3 regions of the Pseudomonas sp. Z8(2022) genome follow, and region 1 is predicted to be linked to each of the others. Evidence: predicted binding sites of a transcription regulator. Region 1 holds the regulator's gene; each other region holds the start of a gene.
The links. The regulator FliA, encoded in region 1, starts transcription of late flagellar genes. The targets are predictions, from matches to a motif close to CTAAAGTTTNNNNNNNNNNNGCCGNTAA.

Region 1 (4,739 bases):
GGTGGTTTCTGCCTCACTTGCCGCAGGTGCCTTGTCGGCAGCCGGGGCCGGAGCGGCAGGACGGGAAGCAGCTGGCTCGGCCTTGGTCTTGGCCGCAGCAGGCTTGGCAGCCGGCGCAGCGGCCTTGGGCGTGACAACAGGATCTACCGCGGCTGCCGGCGCCGGCTCGCTAGGCGGCACGAACTTGCCCTTGCCGTGCAGCTGATCGAGCAGCGACTCGAACTCGTCGTCGGTGATTTCATCGCTGGCCGCTGCCGGCGTTGCCGCCGGGGCGGCTGGTGCAGCGGCTTCGGCCGCGCCCGAGAACTGGCCCTTGCCATGCAGCTGATCGAGCAGGGCTTCGAACTCATCGTCGGTGATTTCATCGCTGGCTGGTGCAGCCGCCGCAGGCGAAGCCGAAGCGGCAGCCACAGGCGCCTCGACCGTGCCGGTGAACTGCCCCTTGCCATGCAGCTGATCGAGCAGCGACTCGAACTCGTCGTCGGTAATTTCGTCGCTAGCGGTGTTGCCTTGCGCGCTCGCTTCGGCAGACGGCGCCTCACCCAGCGCGTCGAGCAGTTGTTCGAATTCGCTGTCGGTGATGTCGCCAGAGGAAACAGGTGCAGCAGCGGCCACAGGTTCCGGCTCGGGCTCCGGTGCGGTCTGCTGCACGGGTGCGGCAGGCGCTTCGCTGCCACCCGGTTCGGCCAGGCGAGACAGCGCGGCCAGCAGTTCGGGCGAGGCAGGGGTCGGCTCGCGGCGCTCACGCACCTCGCCGAACATCCCGTTCACAGCATCAAGAGCCTCGAGCACCACATCCATCAGTTCCGAATCGACGCGACGCTCACCCTTGCGCAGGATGTCGAAGACGTTTTCGGCGATATGGCAGCACTCCACCAGCTCGTTGAGCTGGAGGAAGCCTGCACCACCCTTGACGGTATGGAAACCGCGAAAGATGGCGTTGAGCAGGTTCATGTCGTCCGGTCGGCTTTCCAGCTCGACCAACTGTTCGGACAACTGTTCGAGAATCTCGCCGGCCTCTACCAGGAAATCCTGGAGAATCTCTTCATCGGCGCCGAAGCTCATATTGTGTGCTCCTTAGAACCCTAGACTGGACAGCAGGTCGTCGACATCGTCCTGACTGGAGGCGACGTCATCACGCTTATCGGCATGAATCTGCGGACCTTCACCCCGCGACGGCTCTTTTAATTTTTCCTGCTCTTTGCGCAACACTTCGTGGTCGTGCTGAATACCGGCAAAACGATCGACCTGACTCGCCATCAACATCAGCTTGAGCAGGTTGCTTTCCACTTCGGTCACCAACTGGGTGACTCGCTTGATCACCTGACCGGTGAGGTCCTGGTAGTCCTGTGCCAGCAGAATGTCGTTTAGATAACCTGAGAGCTTGGCGCCATCCCGTTCGCTACGGGCCAGGAACAGCTCGACTCGCTTGGCAAGCTCACGGAAGCCATCGGCGTCAATTTCGCGGCGCATGAAACGACCCCACTCGACGCTCAGACTCTGCGCCTCGTCGCTCATGTCGTTGACCAGCGGCGCGCTCTGCTCGACCAGATCCATGGTGCGATTGGCGGCCCTCTCGGTCATGGTCACGACATAGTTCAGGCGCTCGGTCGCGTCGGCGATCTGCGAAAGTTCCTGAGCATGGGGCATGCGCGCGTCAAGCTGAAAGTTGACGATGGCGTTGTGCAACTCACGGGTCAGCTTGCCGACTTCGTGATACAGCCCGCGGTCGCGGACCTTGTTGAGCTCGTTGATCAGTTGCACCGCGGCGCCGAAGTTACCTTGTTCGAGACTGTCGACCAGATCGCGGGCGTTGCTTTTCAGGGTCGACTCAAGGTCACCCATCGTAGAGTCATCGTGTTCCATAGCACCCTCGCGGCCGGCATCAGCCGTTAACCCGCTCGAAGATCTTCTCGATCTTTTCCTTCAGCACCTGAGCGGTGAAGGGTTTGACCACGTAGCCATTCACGCCGGCCTGGGCCGCCTCAATGATCTGATCGCGCTTGGCTTCGGCGGTCACCATCAGCACCGGCAGGTGCTTGAGGCGCTCATCGGCACGCACGGCACGCAGCAGGTCGATACCGGTCATGCCGGGCATGTTCCAGTCGGTCACCAGAAAGTCGAAGCTGCCGCTTTGCAGCATCGGCAAAGCCGAGGTGCCGTCGTCGGCTTCCGCGGTGTTGGTGAAACCCAAGTCCCGCAAGAGGTTCTTGATGATCCGTCGCATCGTCGAGAAATCGTCAACGATGAGGATTTTCATGTTCTTGTCCAAGTCGACCTCCGTACAGTCCCAAACGTATTGCGCTTGCAACTACGTCCTTTAATCGTGAAACCGTTTCTGCCTGCGAGTACGCCGCTTCAATTGGCGCGCCATTCACTCAGCCGCGAGCGCAAACGCGCCGCGCACTGGCTGTGCAACTGGCTCACGCGCGACTCGCTAACCCCCAGCACTTCACCGATTTCCTTCAAGTTCAGTTCTTCATCGTAATACAGCGCCAGCACCAGACGTTCGCGCTCCGGCAAGCCGGCGATGGCATCGGCCAAGGCCGCCTGGAAGCGTTCGTCTTCGAGGTCCCGCGAAGGTTCGAGGTGGGTGTGCGTGGCGTCTTCGTGCAGCCCGCCATGCTCGCCGTCCTGTAACAGGTCGTCGAAACTGAACAGGCGGCTGCCCAAAGTGTCGCCAAGAATGCCGTAGTAATCTTCCAGACTCAATTGGAGTTCGGCCGCAACCTCGTGATCTTTAGCGTCGCGTCCTGTTCTTGCTTCGACGGCACGAATGGCGTCGCTCACCATACGGCTGTTGCGGTGCACCGAACGCGGCGCCCAATCCCCCTTGCGCACCTCGTCGAGCATGGAGCCACGGATACGAATACCGGCGAATGTCTCGAAACTGGCACCCTTGCCGGCGTCGTATTTGCGCGAGGCTTCGAGCAGGCCGATCATGCCGGCCTGGATCAGATCATCGACCTGCACGCTGGCAGGCAGGCGCGCCAGCAGGTGGTAGGCGATGCGCTTGACCAACGGAGCGTAACGCTCGATCAGCTGATGCTGGGAGTCCTGCGCCTGAGCCTTGTTATACATACGAAGTCCAGAGGCTGCTGTCATACGGCCGAGTCTGCAGTCGGTTGCTGTACCAGACGCTCGACGAAAAACTCCAGATGGCCGCGGGGATTGGCCGGCAGCGGCCAGGTGTCAACTTTCTGAGCTATCGCCTTGAACGCCAGCGCGCATTTGGATCGCGGGAAGGCTTCATAGACTGCGCGCTGCTTCTGCACGGCCTTGCGCACGCACTCATCGTAGGGCACGGCACCGACGTACTGCAGGGCGACATCGAGGAAGCGATCGGTCACTTTGGTCAGCTTAGCAAAGAGATTGCGCCCTTCCTGCGGGCTGTGGGCCATGTTGGCCAGGACGCGGAAGCGGCTGATGCCGTGGTCACGATTGAGCAGTTTGATCAACGCATAGGCATCGGTGATCGAAGTGGGCTCATCGCACACCACCACAAGGATTTCCTGCGCGGCGCGCACGAAACTGACCACTGCATCGCCGATGCCGGCGGCGGTATCGATCACCAGCACATCGAGGTTTTCACTGATATCGCTGAAAGCCTGAATCAGACCGGCATGCTGCATCGGCGTGAGGCTGACCATGCTCTGCGTGCCGGATGCGGCCGGCACGATGCGAATGCCACCCGGTCCCTGCAGCAGGACATCGCGCAGATCGCATTCACCTGCAATGACATCGGCCAGCGTGCGCTTGGGCGTCAACCCCAGCAACACGTCGACATTGGCCAGCCCCAGGTCGGCATCCATCAACATCACCCGACGACCGAGATCGGCCAGGGCCATGGACAGATTCACCGACACATTGGTCTTGCCGACGCCACCCTTGCCGCCGGTCACCGCGATCACCTGTACGGGATGCATACCCATGTTTTCTTTACACCTTGTCTAACTTCGACTTGGCCATCAGGCCGTTCACTCCCGCGCCATATGCGCCAGAGGGTGCAACATTCTCGCCGCTTCAACCGGCTCGCTGCGCCGGGCTGTGGTAGAGGCCGGCGAACATCTGCGCCATGGCATCCTCACTCGGCTCCTCGGCAGCCTGCAGGCCTACCGCACGGCTGACCAGCTGATGACTGCGCGGTACCTGCAGATCGTCAGGAATCCGCGGGCCGTCCGTCACATAGGCTACCGGCAGTTGATGGCCTATAGCCAGACCCAAAACCTCGCCCAGGCTCGCGGCTTCATCCAGTTTCGTCAGTATGCAGCCTGCGAGGCCGCAGCGCTTGTAACTATGGTAGGCCGCCTTGAGCACTTGACTCTGACTTGTTGCAGCCAGAACCAGATAATTTTTCGCCTTGATGCGTGCCGAGGCGAGGCTTTCCAGTTGCAGACGCAGGGCCGGATCATTGCCCGGCAGCCCGGCAGTATCGATCAGCACCACGCGCTTCTTGGCCAGCGGCGCCAGGGCCTGCAGCAGAGACTGACCCGGATCGATCTGCGTCACCGATACACCAAGGATACGCCCCAAAGTCTTGAGTTGCTCCTGTGCGCCAATACGGAAGCTGTCCATACTCACCAGAGCGACCTGTTGCGCCCCGTACTTAAGCACATAGCGCGCGGCCAGCTTGGCCAGCGTGGTGGTCTTGCCCATGCCGGCCGGACCGACCAGAGCAATTACCCCACCCTCTTCCAGAGGCTCGACCTTGGGCGTCTTGATCGCGTGAGCCAGGTGCG
Region 2 (4,739 bases), 280 kb from region 1:
TTCGGGAAATTGCCCTGGAAGCACGCCTGGCGGTCGACGACTTTCCCATGCGCAAGGCTGCAGCATTGGCGGGGATCGGCATCACGCTGCTACCGACCACGCATTGTCACGAGGAACTGGCCGACGGTCGTCTCATCGCCCTGCTGCCGCAGTGGACCGTACCGCAAGGCCACATCCAGCTGGCCTATACCCACAGGCGCGGCATGTCGCCAGCAGTCCGCGCCTGGATCGAACTGCTGAGCGACGCTTTCAGCCGCTGGAGCTACCCGGTCTGATCAGATGCGGAACTGACGCACCAGCGCTCCCAGACGCTCACCGAGACCCGCCAGGCTGCGAGCCGTCTGCGCGCCGCGCTCGGTTTCATCGGCGACGCTGTCCACGGCAACCGCGATCTGGTGCACGCTGCGGTTGATCTCCTCGGCCACAGCGGTCTGCTCCTCTGCGGCGCTGGCGATCTGCGCGTTCATCGCGTTGATGGTGGCGATCAGTTGAGCGATGGCATCGAGGGATTCTCCGGCCTTGTTGGCCTGCTCGCTGGTCAGTTCGCCGGCATCGCTGGAGCGCCGCATCGAACTCACCGACTGCTGCGTGCCCTGCTGCAGACGATCGATCATGCCCTGGATTTCCTGAGTGCTCTGCTGGGTACGGCTGGCCAGCGCCCGCACCTCATCGGCGACCACGGCGAAACCTCGCCCGGCTTCACCGGCACGCGCCGCCTCGATGGCCGCGTTGAGCGCCAGCAGGTTGGTCTGCTCGGCAATGGAGCGAATCACATCGAGCACGCTGACGATCGACTGCACGTCCTGCTGCAGGCTGTCGAGCGAGACACCACTGCTGCGGATGTCCTCTACCAGCGAATGAATACGCTGGATGCTGCCGTCGACCACACTCTTCGCCGCCTGACCTTCGCGGTCGGTCTGCTGCGCGGCTTCTGCGGCGTTCTGCGCACTTTTCGCGACTTCGTGAGCAGCGGCCGACATTTCGTTGATCGCCGTGGCCACCTGATCGGTCTCGTGGCGCTGCTGTGCCATCGCCTGCTCCGAACGTTGCGCCTGCTCGGAAACCTGATTGACCAACTCGGTGAGCTGCCCGGTCATCTCGACGATCTGCCGAACCAGACCGTGCACCTTCTCGACAAACCGGTTGAACGAGCCGGACAGTTGCCCCAGTTCATCATCACTGGTCACGGGCAAACGACGGGTCAGGTCGCCCTCACCCGCCGCGATGTCGTCGAGGTTGTCCTTGATCTGCTGCAGCGGACGCAGGAATGCGTTACCCAGCCATACGCCGACCGCCCCGAACACCAGCAGCAGAATCACCGCCACGACCACGATGCTGGTGATGATGGTGTTGATACGCTGGTCGATATCTTTCTGCACCTCGCTGATCTGCGCCTCGATGCCATCGAGGTTCAGTGCGGTGCCAAGAGCCATGTCCCACTTCGGCAGGTAGTAGCTGTAGGCGAGCTTGGGCACCATCACCGATTCATTGCCTGGCAGCGGCGAGGAATAGTTGACGAAGTAGCTGTTGTTCTTCGCCACGTTGACCAGCTCGCGGTTGATGTAGACGCCGTTGGAGTCGCGCCGGTCAGCCAGGTTCTTGCCGACATCCACCGGGCTGTCACCACGGAACAGGCGCACCACGTTGGAATCGTGGCCGAAGAAGTAGCCATCTGCGCCGTACTTGATCTTGGAAAGAATGGCGATGGCCTGTTCGCGACTGGCCATGTCACCCTCTGCGGCGCTGTCGTAGAGCCCCTTCACGGAGCCCAGGGCGATCTGGATGTAATGCTCCAGCTCGGTGCGTTTTTCCTGCAGCAAGCGCTCGCGCGTCTCGGCCACTTCGTCAACCGCAAGGTTCTGCAGGACTCGCGCGGCGGTGCCACTGAGCACCAGCGCGAAGAGGATGACGGGAACCAGCGCGAGCAGGATCACTTTGCTTTTTAATGTGAGGCGCATTCTTGTTGTCCTTCTTATGCGGAAGCAAAACGGGGCTACCGATGTATCGGCAGCCCCGTGGAAGAATTAAGCGACCCCACGCGCCGAAAACTTAATTCGGCGTCGGCTCACGCCGTCAGAGGAGCATGGCGGCCGCCCAGCCGAACGCCAGCAGCGGCAGGTTGTAGTGCAGGAAGGTAGGCACCACGCTGTCCCAGATGTGATTGTGCTGACCATCGGCGTTGAGCCCCGAGGTCGGGCCAAGCGTGGAGTCCGATGCCGGGGAACCGGCATCGCCCAGAGCACCGGCGGTGCCGACGATGCAGACGATGGCCAGCGGGCTGAAGCCCAGCTGGATGCACAGCGGCACGAAGATCGCGGCGATGATCGGCACGGTGGAGAACGACGAGCCGATGCCCATGGTCACCAGCAGTCCCACTAGCAGCATCATGAACACGCCAAGGCCACGGCTGTTGCCAATCCACTCGGCAGAGGCATCCACCAGGCTCTTGACCTCGCCAGTGGCGGTCATCACCTCGGCGAAACCCTGGGCGGAGATCATAATGAAGCCGATCATGGCCATCATTTTCATGCCTTCGGTGAACAGGCCGTCCGCCTCTTTCCAGCGCACCACGCCGGACACCGAAAAGATCACGAAGCCGACCAGCGCGCCGATGATCATCGAATCCAGCCACAGCTGCACGACGAACGCCACGGCGATGGCCCCCCCCGCAACCAGCAGGCTCAGCGGGTTGTACTGAACATCGACGCGCTCGCTCTGGGCAACCTTATCCAGGTCATACGCGCGCTTGCCGCGATAACTGAACAGCACCGCCACGAGCAGGCCGAAAAGCATGCCCAGCGCCGGGATCGCCATGGCCTGGGTGACGCTGATCCCGGAGACATCGACACCGGACTTGGCGACGTTGGCCAGCAGGATCTCGTTAAGGAAGATGCCGCCAAAGCCAACCGGCAGGAACATGTACGGCGTGATCAGTCCGAAGGTCAGCACACAGGCAATCAGACGGCGGTCGAGCTGCAACTTGCTCAACACGTAGAGCAGCGGCGGAACGAGCAATGGAATGAAGGCGATGTGAATCGGCAGCAGGTTCTGCGAGGAGATCGCGACCGCCAGCAGCAATGCGATCATCAGCCATTTCAATCTGCCGCCACCTTCATGTTGCTTGTCGACCAGTGCCAGAGCATGGTCCGCCAGGGCATGCGCCAGGCCGGATTTGGCGATTGCCACGGCAAAAGCGCCGAGCAGAGCGTAAGACAATGCAACCGTCGCCCCGCCGCCCAGTCCCTGGTTGAACGCCTGCAGCGTGCCCTCAATACCCAGCCCACCCAGCAGGCCACCGGCCAGCGCACCGATGATCAGCGCCACAACCACGTGTACGCGACAGAGACTGAGGACCAGCATGATGCCGACCGCAGCGATTACAGCGTTCATAGTACTCCACCTGAACAGCGCAAAAACTGCCTAATTTGCCGCATGCCGACTATTCTGTCAAAACCGCCCTTCGTTCAGAATCCAAAGCACGGCGTGCGAAATTCAGAGCATAATGTCCGTCGATAAAGAAAGCCCTGCGCTTACCGATACCCTGTTACTCCCTGCAGAAAGGAACGCACCATGCTGTTCAGTCGTCTTTCCATCCAATGGAAGATCACCCTGCTCGCCGGCATGTGCCTTCTCGCCATCGTCACATTGCTGGTGGGCGCCTCGCAGTATCAGTCCAGCCGCAGTGCCACGCTGGTGCGTGACGCCAGCTCCGGCATGCTCGAAGAAAGTGCCAAGCTGCGCCTGAGGGCCCGTGGCGAGTTGCAGGCGATCCGTATCCAGCGCTATTTCATGGACACCTATCAGTACGGCAAGGGATTTTCCCGGCAGATCCTCTTTCTGCGCGAGCAAGCGGAGAAACGCTTCCTCGATGCCTTCGATCTGCGCGAGGACATGACTCGCCAGGTACGCGGCAGCCTGGAGGCCAACCCCGGGTTGCTGGGCCTGTACCTGGTGTTCGAGCCCAACGCGCTCGATGGCAAGGATGAGCTGTTCACCGATCAGCCCGATCTCGGCAGCAATGAACGCGGGCGCTTCGCACTCTATTGGGCGCAGCCCACGGCCGGCCAGCTGGAATCCGAGGCAATGGGCGAAGAACTGCTCGACGACTCCACGCCCGGGGCCAACGGCATCGCCTACAACACCTGGTACACCTGCCCACGCGAGACGCGCCAACCCTGCGTGCTGGAGCCGTATTACGACGATATCGGAGACCAGCGCATTCTGATGACCAGCATCGCCTTCCCGCTGGAGCTCGACGGCAAGATCATCGGCGTGATGGGCATGGACATCAGCTTGTCCAATCTGCAGAAAATCAGCCAGGAGGCCAACCGCGAGCTGTACGACGGCCAGGGGCATATCAGCATCTTCAGCCCCAGCGCGTTGCTGGCAGGACACAGCCGCGACGGCAGCCTGCTGAGCCAGCCCGTGGAACGTGTCTATGCCGCTCATGCTGGCGAACTGCGCGGCCTGTTCCAGGCAGGCAACGCGGCCGAACTGAAGCATGACGACATGCTGCGCGAAATCATTCCGTTCAAACCGATTCCCGAGGCCAAGCCCTGGTCGGTGCTGCTGGAAGTGCCACAGGACGTCTTGCTGGCGCGCGCCATCAAACTGGGCGAAGAACTCGACGCCAACCGTGCCAGTGATAGCCTGGTCGCGTTGCTGATGGGCCTGATTGCGGTGATTGCGGGCCTGCTGCTGATGTGGCTGACGGCGCGCGGCGTGACCCGACCGATTCT
Region 3 (4,739 bases), 720 kb from region 1:
CCTGGGCGTGCTACCCGGGTACAGGTTCGAAACTGGCTGGATCGGCGAGGGCCAGCGTGGGCAGCAACAGAAGACCTGAGAGAGAGCGAGACAAGAGCAAGAGGGCAGTCCTTTGCGGTTGACAGGCGCCGTCTGGCGCCAGTGTTCCAGGGTACGATTTCAGCGTGGCAGTTCGATGCGTGTGGTTTCGCCAGGCACCTGCGGCCAGTCCCCGGCCGTCCAACGCTGGCGCGCCTGGTCGATCAGCTCCGCGGTGCTGGCGACGAAGTTCCAGTTCATCCGCCTCGGGCCAATGGGCTCGCCGCCGATCAGCGCCAGGTGGCACTCGCCGCAGGCGCTGAGCAGTGGCGTTTCACCCGCCGGAATCACCGCCATGGCGTGAGCAGGCAGCTTTTCGCCGTCCAGCTCGGCTTCGCCGTCGATCAGGTACAGGGCGCGTTCGCTGTGCTCGTCCGGGATCAGCAGGCTGGCACCAGCGGCCAGGCGCAGGTCGGCGTAGAGTGTCGGTGAGCGAACCGGTACTGGCGATTCCAGGCAGAAGCCGTTGCCGGCGATCAGGGTGATCTGCACCCCCATGGCATCGCTGCGCGGCAGCGACTCGGCAGGGTGGTAGCTGTAAGACGGCTCGCACAGTTCCTCGGCTTCCGGCAACGCCAGCCAGACCTGCAGGCCGTGCGCGCGCTTGTTCTGCCCGAGCTGCTCGGGCGGTGTACGTTCCACATGAGCCACCGCGCGTCCGGCGGTCATCCAGCTCACGTCGCCGGGGCCAACCAGTTGATCGGAGCCCAGGCTGTCCTTGTGCTGCAACTGGCCTTCGAACAGGTAGGTGAGGGTGGACAGGCCGATATGCGGATGCTGCGCAATGTTCAGGCCGCTGCCGGCCGGGTAGTCCTGCTCGAGCATGTGATCGAAGAAGACGAAGGGGCCGATGCTGCGAAAACGCGCCGAGGGCAGGGGACGCAGGATCGGCTGGCCGGCGATGTCTTCGGCGCGCGGGTGAATAAGCTGCAGCTCGCTCATGCTTGGGCTCCGGTCAGGCGGGTTTGTACCTGGATGTCGGTGCTGGTCATCAGCTTGTGGATCGGACATCTGTCGGCGATGCGCAGCAGTTGCTGGCGCTGCGCGTCGTCCAGCGGTCCCTTGAGCGACAGCTCCACGATCAGGCGGTAGTTGCCTTCGCGTTCTTCGCTGTCATCACGTTCGACGCTGACGTCTATGCCTTCGAGCGGCAGGCCGCGCTGACGCGCGTAGAGCAGCAGGGTCATGGCCTTGCAGGTGCCGATCGAAGCGTCGAACAGATCATGTGGGTCGGGGCCGGCACCGTCGCCACCGAGTTCGGGCGACACATCGCCGAGGAGTTGATGAGCTCCTATATCGATCTGCTGCTGCAGGCCCTTGCTGTTATGAATGCGGATCATGACGCTCCTTGTTGGCGTGATGGCGATGCTCGCCAGCCTAGGTGCTGTTGCCGTTTCGGTGCAAGCTGCCGCGTCGCCCCGGCCGACCGCCGAACTTGCCTGGCGAGTCGACGGTCTATGCTGCTCGGACCGTCAGGAGGACTCGCCCTTGCTTCAATCTAGAACGATGCCATGGATTCTTGTGCTCGGTACCCTGATCGCCTGCAGTGCCCAGGCCAGGGAATACCGCTACAGCGACGCCCATCTGCACTATGTCGACTTCTTTCAGGAAAGCGCCGGGATGGATGAGTTGCTGGAGAAAATGGCAGAGAACAACGTCGATCATGTGATGTTCTCTGGCATCCCGGTGGCCAAGAAGTGGGATGAGGACGAGCCCAAGCGTCCACGCTATTACGCCGGTGACGACGCCAATGCCTATTGGTACAGCGCCACCGACGTGTTCATCGCCGATGCCTACAAGCGTCTGCCGGCGGAGCAGCGCAAGCGTTTCCATCCGTTTCTGTCCGGCTTCAACCCCAACGACAAGAATGCCGACGCGCATATCCGCCGCATGCTGGAACTCGACCCCGGCCTTTGGCAGGGCATTGGCGAAGTCTTCACACGACACGACGATCTCACCGCGCTGATTCACGGCAGTGCCCCACGCGCGAGCAACGAAGCTTTGGCGCGGGTCTTTCACCTGGCGGCCGAATACGATCTGCCGGTGATGCTGCATTCGAACATCACCTCGAAGCGCGAACCCAAGCCCATCTACCTGGAGGAAATCGAGACCGCGCTGCGCAACCACCCGCATGTTCGCTTCATCTGGGCGCATGCCGGTACCAGTGCCGAGATTCACCGTCATCAGAAGAAGCTCGATTTTCTGCTGGACACGGTCGAGCGCATGCTCGGGCAGTATCCGAATCTGTACATCGACCTGTCTTGGACCATGCTGCGTCCCTATCTGCTGGACGCGAACGGCAAGCCCGAAGCGAAGTGGGTGCAACTGGTCAGCAGTTATCCGGAGCGCTTCATGCTGGGCTCGGATGTGGTCGGGCGCTTCGGCAGCCTGGGTGAGTACATGAAGGGCTTCGATCCTTTCCTCGACGCTCTGCCTGAAAACGTGGCGCACAAGGTGGCACGGGACAATTTCCTGGCATTGCTGCCGGCAGCCAGGCGTGAGGAACTGGGGCTTTAGAACCTGTGGTTGAGGTCAGGTTGTCTACCGATGGCAGCTAAACTTTGTCGCGCGTCTGCCGATTAAGGGAGCACCCCCAAAAAGAACGCCGCACCAGCGGCGTTCTTTTCGCTTTTTCGGAGATATCCCGATGTTTCGACAAATCTCGATCGCCATGCGTGCTGCGCTTGGTTTCGCTCTGATTGCTGCCGTAGTGATTTTGCTTGGCGTGTTCGCCGTGTTCCGCCTCAACGGCATCAACAATGCGGCAGAGGAGGCAGCGACTTACTGGACCCCCGGGCTGGTTACCGCCGGCGATGTCGAAGCAAATTTCTTACGCGTCCGTGCACTGACCCTACGCCTGATGCTGAATCGCAGTGCCGATGGCCTGCGTGAAGGCCTAGCCAGCGTGGAGACGGTTTCCCGCGAGCTGAGCCAGCGAGTGAGCGACCTGGAGGCCCATGCAGCAGCCAAGGCGGAATCCAAGGAGGCTTTTCGACGCTTCAAGGATGCGCTTGGTCTGTACCTGCAGGCGCATGCCAAGGTAATGGAATTCTCCCGTCAGGGGCTGGTCGACGAGGCCATCAGCGTCGTCAATAGCGAGCTCAATGGCTATGCCAATGCTGCAACTTCTGCGCTGATTGAACTGGCCAATTTCTACGAGAAGGGCGCGGAGACGGTCGCCATCGAGGCGGGCGGTATGGTGGCCAGCGCGTTGCGTGGGGTAATCATTGCCATGGTGTTGGCTGCAGTGCTGACGGTTGTGCTGGCCTTGGTGCTGACCCGCAGTATCACCCAGCCGCTCAACCAGGCGGTAAGCGTAGCCGAGGTGATCGCGTCCGGTGATCTGACCCGCGAGGTTCCTGTTGAAGGAAACGACGAGCTGAGCAAGCTGCAGCACTCCCTGAGCCAGATGCAGGCCAGCCTTCGCGAGACCATCCAGCGCATTGCCGACTCGTCCAACCAGCTGGCGTCGGCTTCCGAAGAACTGCATGCGGTGACCGAGGATTCGACCCGTGGTCTGCATCAGCAGAATACCGAGATCGAGCAGGCCGCTACGGCAGTCAACGAGATGACCGCTGCAGTCGAAGAGGTGGCGCGCAATGCCGTGAGTACCTCCGAAGCTTCGCGCGAATCGAACGTTACCGCGCTGCAGGGCCGTGAGCAGGTGCGTCAGACCGTCGACTCCATCGGCCAACTGGCCGATGACGTCACCACTACCTCGGGTGAGGTGGAGCAGTTGGCCGAGCGTGTTCGTGAGATCAGCAAGGTGCTCGACGTGATTCGCTCCATCGCCGAGCAGACCAATCTGCTGGCACTCAATGCTGCCATCGAAGCGGCCCGTGCCGGTGATGCCGGTCGTGGCTTCGCCGTGGTGGCCGACGAGGTGAGGGCGCTGGCCCATCGCACCCAGCAGTCGACTCAGGAGATCGAGCAGATGATCGGTGGCATCCAGAGCGGTACCGATCGCGCCGTCAATGCCATGCAGAGCAGCAATGGCCGCGCCCGCTCGACGCTGGAGGTGGCGCAGGCCGCAGGGGCGGCGCTGGAACAGATCACGCAAGCGATCTCTTCGATCAACGAACGCAACCTGGTGATTGCCAGTGCTTCCGAAGAGCAGGCGCAGGTGGCGCGCGAGGTGGACCGCAATCTGGTCAACATCCGCGACCTGTCGATGCAGACTTCCGCTGGCGCCAACCAGACCAGCGCGGCGAGCCAGGAGCTGTCGCGCCTGGCAATCGATCTCAACAACCTGGTGGCGCGCTTCAAGGTCTGAGGTAGGCTACAAACAAAAACGGCGCCCGAGGGCGCCGTTTTCTTTACCGCAGCAGCAATTACTTGCCGGTCCAGCGCTTGAGCACCAGGGTGGCGTTGGTGCCGCCGAAGCCGAAGCTGTTGCTCATCACTGTGTCGAGCTTGGCGTTTTCCACGGTGGAGAGCTGGATCGGCATGTCGGCCACTTCCGGATCGAGTTCGTCGATATTGGCCGAGCCGGCGATGAAGTTGCCTTCCATCATCAGCATGCAGTAGATCGCTTCCTGCACGCCGGCAGCGCCGAGGCTGTGGCCGGACAGGCTCTTGGTGGAGCTGATGGCCGGGGCCTTGTCGCCGAACACTTCGCGGATGCCGCGGATCTCGGCAACGTCGCCAACCGGGGTGGAGGT

Region 2: the regulator FliA is predicted to act here: its motif matches at 2,002-2,029, upstream of OEG79_RS09370 (methyl-accepting chemotaxis protein).
Region 3: the regulator FliA is predicted to act here: its motif matches at 2,633-2,660, upstream of OEG79_RS11455 (methyl-accepting chemotaxis protein).

What each region holds. Positions count from the first base shown of each region.
Region 1 is NZ_CP107549.1:1,692,645-1,697,383, reverse strand. Features, by position in the region: gene OEG79_RS08065 (chemotaxis protein CheA) at 1-1,065, opposite strand, end outside; gene OEG79_RS08060 (protein phosphatase CheZ) at 1,078-1,866, opposite strand; gene OEG79_RS08055 (chemotaxis response regulator CheY) at 1,886-2,260, opposite strand; gene fliA (RNA polymerase sigma factor FliA) at 2,359-3,105, opposite strand; gene fleN (flagellar synthesis regulator FleN) at 3,102-3,932, opposite strand; gene flhF (flagellar biosynthesis protein FlhF) at 4,024-4,739, opposite strand, start outside.
Region 2 is NZ_CP107549.1:1,975,870-1,980,608, reverse strand. Features, by position in the region: gene OEG79_RS09375 (LysR substrate-binding domain-containing protein) at 1-275, shown strand, start outside; gene OEG79_RS09370 (methyl-accepting chemotaxis protein) at 276-1,958, opposite strand; gene OEG79_RS09365 (Na+/H+ antiporter family protein) at 2,074-3,390, opposite strand; partial or broken gene OEG79_RS21275 (chemotaxis protein) at 3,571-4,739, shown strand, end outside.
Region 3 is NZ_CP107549.1:2,412,415-2,417,153, reverse strand. Features, by position in the region: gene OEG79_RS11470 (pirin family protein) at 160-1,020, opposite strand; gene OEG79_RS11465 (OsmC family protein) at 1,017-1,418, opposite strand; gene OEG79_RS11460 (amidohydrolase family protein) at 1,585-2,595, shown strand; gene OEG79_RS11455 (methyl-accepting chemotaxis protein) at 2,726-4,351, shown strand; gene fabB (beta-ketoacyl-ACP synthase I) at 4,410-4,739, opposite strand, start outside.